Alloactinosynnema sp. L-07: one gene and its partner. The protein of the gene in region 1 interacts with the protein of each later gene in a pairwise test. Links are inferred from orthologs where the notes say so. Each region holds a gene or a part of one and is shown on either strand. Other genes may lie near its edges. The genes, in order: rpe and eno.

The links.
Region 2: the proteins of rpe (region 1) and eno interact in binary tests that used the Escherichia coli proteins (3 or more experiments, as listed by UniProt). The link is inferred for Alloactinosynnema sp. L-07 from one-to-one orthologs.

What each region holds. Positions count from the first base shown.
Region 1 is NZ_LN850107.1:1,291,325-1,294,356, forward strand. The notes cover bases 31-2,748. They hold rpe (ribulose-phosphate 3-epimerase), read left to right. Parts: upstream 31-917; coding sequence 918-1,580; downstream 1,581-2,748. Other genes in these bases: BN1701_RS06200 (TetR/AcrR family transcriptional regulator), read left to right, coding at 31-122; BN1701_RS06205 (MOSC domain-containing protein), read right to left, coding at 111-770; ribD (bifunctional diaminohydroxyphosphoribosylaminopyrimidine deaminase/5-amino-6-(5-phosphoribosylamino)uracil reductase RibD), read left to right, coding at 1,617-2,612; BN1701_RS06220 (riboflavin synthase), read left to right, coding at 2,623-2,748. In the rest of the region: more of BN1701_RS06200, read left to right, coding at 1-30; more of BN1701_RS06220, read left to right, coding at 2,749-3,032. UniProt on the Escherichia coli protein: Catalyzes the reversible epimerization of D-ribulose 5-phosphate to D-xylulose 5-phosphate.
Region 2 is NZ_LN850107.1:6,645,052-6,648,338, forward strand. The notes cover bases 234-3,206. They hold eno (phosphopyruvate hydratase), read left to right. Parts: upstream 234-1,063; coding sequence 1,064-2,350; downstream 2,351-3,206. Other genes in these bases: BN1701_RS30360 (murein transglycosylase), read left to right, coding at 234-369; BN1701_RS30365 (tetratricopeptide repeat protein), read right to left, coding at 538-924; BN1701_RS30375 (septum formation initiator family protein), read left to right, coding at 2,356-2,886; BN1701_RS30380 (DUF501 domain-containing protein), read left to right, coding at 2,919-3,206. Also shown: more of BN1701_RS30360, read left to right, coding at 1-233; more of BN1701_RS30380, read left to right, coding at 3,207-3,287. UniProt on the Escherichia coli protein: Catalyzes the reversible conversion of 2-phosphoglycerate (2-PG) into phosphoenolpyruvate (PEP). It is essential for the degradation of carbohydrates via glycolysis.

The DNA of each region.
Region 1 (3,032 bases):
GGAACTATCCGATGATGGCCGCGTTGGCCGACAACGCCTTCTCCCCGGAGGGGACTGATCTGTTCGACTTCGGCTTGGGCCTGCTGCTGGACGGGCTGCAGGCCTTTCTGTCACGGAGCTGAGGCCAGCCGGTTGCGCGCGCGGGCCCGGTCGGCCTCCGGCAGGTCGTCGGCGTCGAGCAGGCGGGGCAGCAGGTCCGGCTCCAGCGTGATCGCGCGGAACGCCAGACCCATCGTGACGCCGTGGCCGGGGCGGCGGACGACGGTGATCTCGTCGCCCGCGGCCACCTCGCCGGGGTTGAGCACCTTGAGGTAGGCGCCGGGGACCGCGCGCTGGGTGAACGTCTTGACCCAGCCCTGCTGGTCGAGCCACACCGCGAACGTTCGGCACGGGATGCGCGGCACGGTCACCTGCAGCAGCAGGTCGCCGATGCGCCACTGCTCGCCGACCTCGGCGCCGGTGACGTCCATGCCGACCGTGGTCAGGTTCTCGCCGAAGACGCCGGACGGCAGGGGCGTGGCGAGCTCGGTCTGCCAGCGGTCGAGGTCCTCGCGGGCGTAGGCGTACACCGCCTGGTCCGGGCCGCCGTGGTTGTCGATGTCGCAGATCTCGTCGCCCGCGACGCCGCTGCGCCCGGGGCCACCGGGTGCGTTGATCGCGACCGCGTGCTCGACCGGCCGCTTGTCGATGGCGGACCGGCCCGCCTTGGACTCGATGGGCCGGGCGATCCCGACGTTGACCGACAGGATCCGGGGGCGCTCGATGCTCACCACCCGAAACTACCGCGAACCGCCACTGGGTTTCCGCGCCCGCGCATCGAGAGTTGGCTCACCGCGCGCCGGTCTCGGTTCGGTCCCGGCGGGGCCGCGCGCCTATGCTCCGGGCCTGTGTCCACCAGCTCGAAGCGCCCGGCGCCGATGATCGCGCCCAGTATCCTGTCCGCTGACTTCGCTCGGCTCGCTGATGAGCTCGCGGCGATCCGGGGCGCCGACTGGGTGCATGTCGATGTCATGGACGCGCACTTCGTGCCGAACCTGACCCTCGGCCTGCCGATCGTCGAGGCGCTGCTCAAGGTGACCGACATCCCGATGGACTGTCACCTCATGATCGAGGACCCGGACCGGTGGGCCATCGGGTACGCCGAGGCGGGCGCGCACAACGTCACCGTGCACGTCGAGGCCGCGGCCGACCCGATCAAGCTCGCCAAGGACCTGCGAGCCGCCGGGGCCAAGGCGGGGCTGAGCATCAAGCCCGGCACCCCGATCGAGCCCTACCTCGACCTCCTCAAGCACTACGACACCCTCCTGGTCATGTCCGTCGAGCCCGGATTCGGCGGCCAGAAGTTCATCGCCGACGTGCTCGACAAGGCGCGCACCGTGCGGAACCTGGTCGACACCGGGCACCTGAACCTGCTGGTCGAGATCGACGGCGGGATCAACGCCGACACCATCGAGCAGGCGTCCGAGGCCGGGGTCGACTGCTTCGTCGCCGGGTCCGCGGTCTACGGGGGCAAGGACCCCGCCCTGGCGATCGAGGCGCTGCGGGGTCAGGCCACTGCCGCCAATCACAGGTTCGCCTAGTCCTGACAGACTGATCCGGTGGACGACACCTCAGCGATGCGGTCGGCCGCCGCGCGCTCGGAAGCGGTGCGGGGGACGACGAGCCCGAACCCGCCCGTGGGGTGCGTCATCCTGGGCCGCGACGGTGACCTGGTCGGCATGGGCGCGACCCAGCCGCCGGGTGGGCCGCACGCCGAGGTCATGGCTCTCCAGGACGCGGGCGACAAGGCGCGCGGCGGCACTGCCGTCGTCACGCTCGAACCCTGCGCCCACCACGGTCGAACCCCGCCCTGCGCCGACGCGCTCAAGGCCGCGGGTGTCGCCAGGGTCGTGTTCGCCGTCGCGGACCCCAACCCGCAGGCCGCCGGGGGACGGGCCGTCCTCGAGGCAGCCGGGATCACCGTCGAGAGTGGACTTCTCGCCGACGAGGTCGCCCAGGGGCCGCTGCGCGCGTGGCTGCACTTCGCCCGCTCCGGACGCCCGCACGTCACCTGGAAGTACGCCGCGACCCTCGACGGCCGGGTCGCCGCCGCCGACGGGACGAGCCGCTGGATCAGCTCCGAGGAGTCCCGCGCCGAGGTCCACGACCTCCGTAGGAAGATCGACGCGATCATGGTCGGGCGGGGCACCGTGCTGGCCGACGACCCGGCGCTGACCGCCCGGGACGCGGACGGAACAACGCGGGCCACGCAGCCGTTGCGGGTGGTCGTGGGAACCGGAGACCTGCCCGCGGCCGCCAAGGTGCTCGACGACAGCGCCGAGACGCTGCACCTGCGCACCCGCGACCCGGCCGAGGTGCTGGCCGCCCTCGCCGAGCGCGGGATGGTCGACGTGCTGCTCGAAGGCGGGCCGACACTCGCGGGCGCGTTCGCCGAAGCGGGCATGATCGACCGGGTCCTGGCCTACCTCGCCCCGGCGCTGCTGGGGGCCGGACCTGTGGCGTTGGGCGCATCGGGCGTGTCGACCATCACCGACGCTCACCGGTTCGCCGTCGAAGGGGTCACCATGTGTGGACCGGACGTGCGGGTATCCGCCGTTCCGGTGACGGACTGAGGAGGCAACGGTGTTCACGGGGATCGTCGAGGAGCGCGGTGAGGTCATCGCGGTGGAGGACCTCGCCGACGCGGCGCGGGTCACCATCGCGGGGCCGCTGGTCACCAGCGACGCCAAGCAGGGCGACTCGATCTCGGTCAACGGGGTCTGCCTGACGGTGGTCGGTCTGGACGCGGGCGCGTTCACCGCCGACGTCATGCGCGAGACCCTCACGCGCAGCAGCCTCGACAAGGTGGCCGTGGGCGACCACGTGAACCTGGAGCGCGCCGCCGCCGTCGGCCAGCGCTTCGGCGGGCACATCGTGCAGGGCCACGTCGACGGCACGGGCGCGCTGGTCTCCCGCGAGCCCTCCGAACACTGGGACCTGGTCAAGATCAGCCTGCCCGCCGCCCTGGCCCGCTATGTGGTGGAGAAGGGCTC
Region 2 (3,287 bases), 5.4 Mb from region 1 along the record:
CTCACCAAGCCGATCATCGGCATCCCGCTCGACGGATCGCCGGGCGTGCGGGCCATCCGCGACACCGATGGCGGCAAGCTCGACGGCGACACCCAGTGGGACCGCGCCGTCGGGGCGATGCAGTTCCTGCCGAGCACCTGGTCGCGGTGGGCCGCCCGCGCGGGCGGCGACGGCACCCCGGCCGACCCCCAGGACATCGACGACGCCGCCCTCACCGCCGCCCGCTACCTGTGCGCCAGCGGCGGCGACCTGTCGACCGGCGAAGGCTGGTGGAAGGCCGTCCTGACCTACAACAACTCCGTCAAATACGGCCGCGACGTCTACAGCGGCGCCGACGCCTACGCCCGCAAGGTCGCCGAACTCGGCTGACCCTTAGAGCACGTTGAGGACTGGCGCACGCGATAGCCGCGCCGAGATGGCTCCTGGCGGCACGGCCGGATACGCCCACGGACAACTCCGGTATGCGGACGATCCGGCCGCACCACCAGGAGCCATCTCGATCACGACTCTCACGCACGCCAGTCCTCAGACGCGCTCTTACTTGCTGCGCTCGACCGCGATCCGCGCGTTGATCTCGCCGAGGGCTTCCTGGTACTCCGGTGACGGGCTCATCGCCACCGCCAGCCGCAGCTGGGTCTGCGCCTCGGGCAGTCTGCTCTGCCGTTGCAGGGTCTTGCCCAGCGCGAACATCGCGTAGTGATCGGTCGGGTCGAGTTCCAGCACCCGCCGGAACGCCGCCTCGGCCCGGCGCAGCTGCGCCGATCCCAGGTACGCCCGCCCCGCCAGCAACTGGACCGACGGCGCGTTCGGCTCGGCCTCCAGCACCGGCGCCAGGACCTGCAGGGCGTCCAGCGGCCTGCGCTGGGCGACCAGGGCCTCCGCCTGGCGGAACGCGTCGAAGGTGCTGCTGCTGTCCTCGGTCATGGTCCGCATCACATTACGGGTGCGGCGGCCGTTGATCGACCCTCCGTACGGGGGTTCGCCCGACGTGCCTGCCGCGGCGGCCCGACCGGCCCCGCTAGGCTCGTGTCGGAGTAGTAGGACGCTTTGTGAGGAGCACCACGTGGCAGTGATCGAGCAGGTCGGCGCACGCGAGATCCTGGATTCCCGAGGCAACCCGACCATCGAGGTGGAGGTGGCGCTCGACGACGGGACGCTGGCCCGCGCCGCGGTGCCCTCCGGTGCCTCGACCGGCGAGCACGAGGCGGTCGAGCTGCGCGACGGCGACGTCAAGCGGTACCTGGGCAAGGGCGTGGAGAAGGCCGTCACCGCGGTGCTCGACGAGATCGGCCCGGAGCTGACCGGCCTCGACGCGGTCGACCAGCGCATCGTCGACCAGAAGCTGGTCGACCTCGACGGCACGCCGGACAAGTCCCGCCTCGGCGCCAACGCCATCCTCGGTGTCTCGCTCGCGGTGGCCAAGGCCGCTGCCGAGTCCAGCGGCCTGGAGCTGTTCCGCTACCTGGGCGGCCCCAACGCCCACGTGCTCCCCGTGCCGATGCTCAACATCCTCAACGGCGGCGCGCACGCCGACACCGACGTCGACATCCAGGAGTTCATGATCGCGCCGATCGGCGCGGACAGCTTCCGGGAGGGTCTGCGCTGGGGCGTGGAGGTCTACCACTCGCTCAAGGCGGTCCTCAAGAGCAAGGGCCTGGCCACCGGCCTTGGCGACGAGGGCGGCTTCGCCCCGAGCCTGGGCAACAACCGCGAGGCGCTCGACCTGATCCTGGTCGCCATCGAGAAGGCGGGCTACACCGCGGGCCGCGACATCGCGCTGGCCCTGGACGTGGCGGCCACCGAGTTCTACTCCGACGGCGCCTACAGCTTCGAGGGCGCCAAGAAGAGCGCCGAGCAGCTCACCGCGTACTACACGCAGCTGATCAACGACTACCCGATGGTCTCCATCGAGGACCCGCTGTCGGAGGACGACTGGGACGGCTGGGTGCGCCTGACCGCCGAGATCGGCGAGCGCGTGCAGCTCGTTGGCGACGACCTGTTCGTCACCAACCCCGAGCGGCTCGAAGAGGGCATCGCCCGCCGCGCGGGCAACGCGCTGCTGGTGAAGGTCAACCAGATCGGCACCCTGTCGGAGACGCTGGACGCGGTCACCCTGGCCACCTCCTACGGCTACCGCAGCATGATGAGCCACCGCTCTGGCGAGACCGAGGACACCACGATCGCCGACCTCGCCGTCGCGACCGGCGTCGGCCAGATCAAGACCGGTGCGCCCGCCCGCGGCGAGCGCACCGCGAAGTACAACCAGCTGCTGCGCATCGAGGAGACCCTCGGCGACGCCGCGCGGTACGCGGGCGACCTCGCGTTCCCGCGCTTCACGCCGGAGTCCTGACCCCGATGGCCGGGCGTGGGACGGAACGGGGCGGGCGACGCGGCGGGACATCCGCGGCGCGCAGGCCCGGCAGTGTCCGTCGCACGCGCCCGGCCGCGGCGGCGCCCGCGCGGGAACACACCGTCCGCCAGCCCGCCAAGCGGCGGGTGCGCGGCGGCCCGCTGGGCCTGTCGACGACGCGCCGTGCGGCCATCCTCGCCACAGTCGTGTGCGCGTTGGCCCTGAGTGTGGCGGTGCCGCTGCGGACCTACCTGTCCCAGCGGTCCGATGTGGAGATCCAGCAGCGGCGCCAGGCCGAGTTACGGGCCCAGGTCGAGCAGCTGGAGCAGCGCAAGGCCCAGTTGGCCGACCCGGCGCAGGTGCAGGCCGAGGCCAGGAAGAGATTGCGGTACGTGATGCCAGGGGAGACCCCCTACATGGTCGAGCTGCCCGCCGACGCGGGTGGTCCCGGCGCCGGTCAGCAGCCGAGCAAGCCCATCTCGCAGCAGGCCTGGTACCAGGCGCTGTGGGACTCGGTCCACGGAGCGGGCCGGTGACCCTCGAACCCGTCACCGACGCCGACATCGACATGGTCGCCCAGCAGCTCGGCCGGGTGCCCAGGGCCATCCGCGCGGTGGCCGCGCGCTGCCCGAGCGGGCACCCGTCGGTCATCCAGACCAGCCCGCGGCTGGAGGACGGCACGCCGTTCCCCACGCTGTATTACCTGACCTGCTCGAAGCTCGCGTCGCTGATCAGCACGCTGGAGACGAGCGGCCTGATGAAAGAGATGACCGACCGCCTCGGCGAGGACGCGGAGCTGGCCGCCCAGTACCTGGCCGCGCACCGCGACTACCTCGCCGAACGCGACGCCATCGACTCGCTGGGCACCGACGTCAGCGCGGGCGGCATGCCCGGCCGGGTGAAGTGCCTGCACGTGCACGTCGCGCACGCGCTGGCC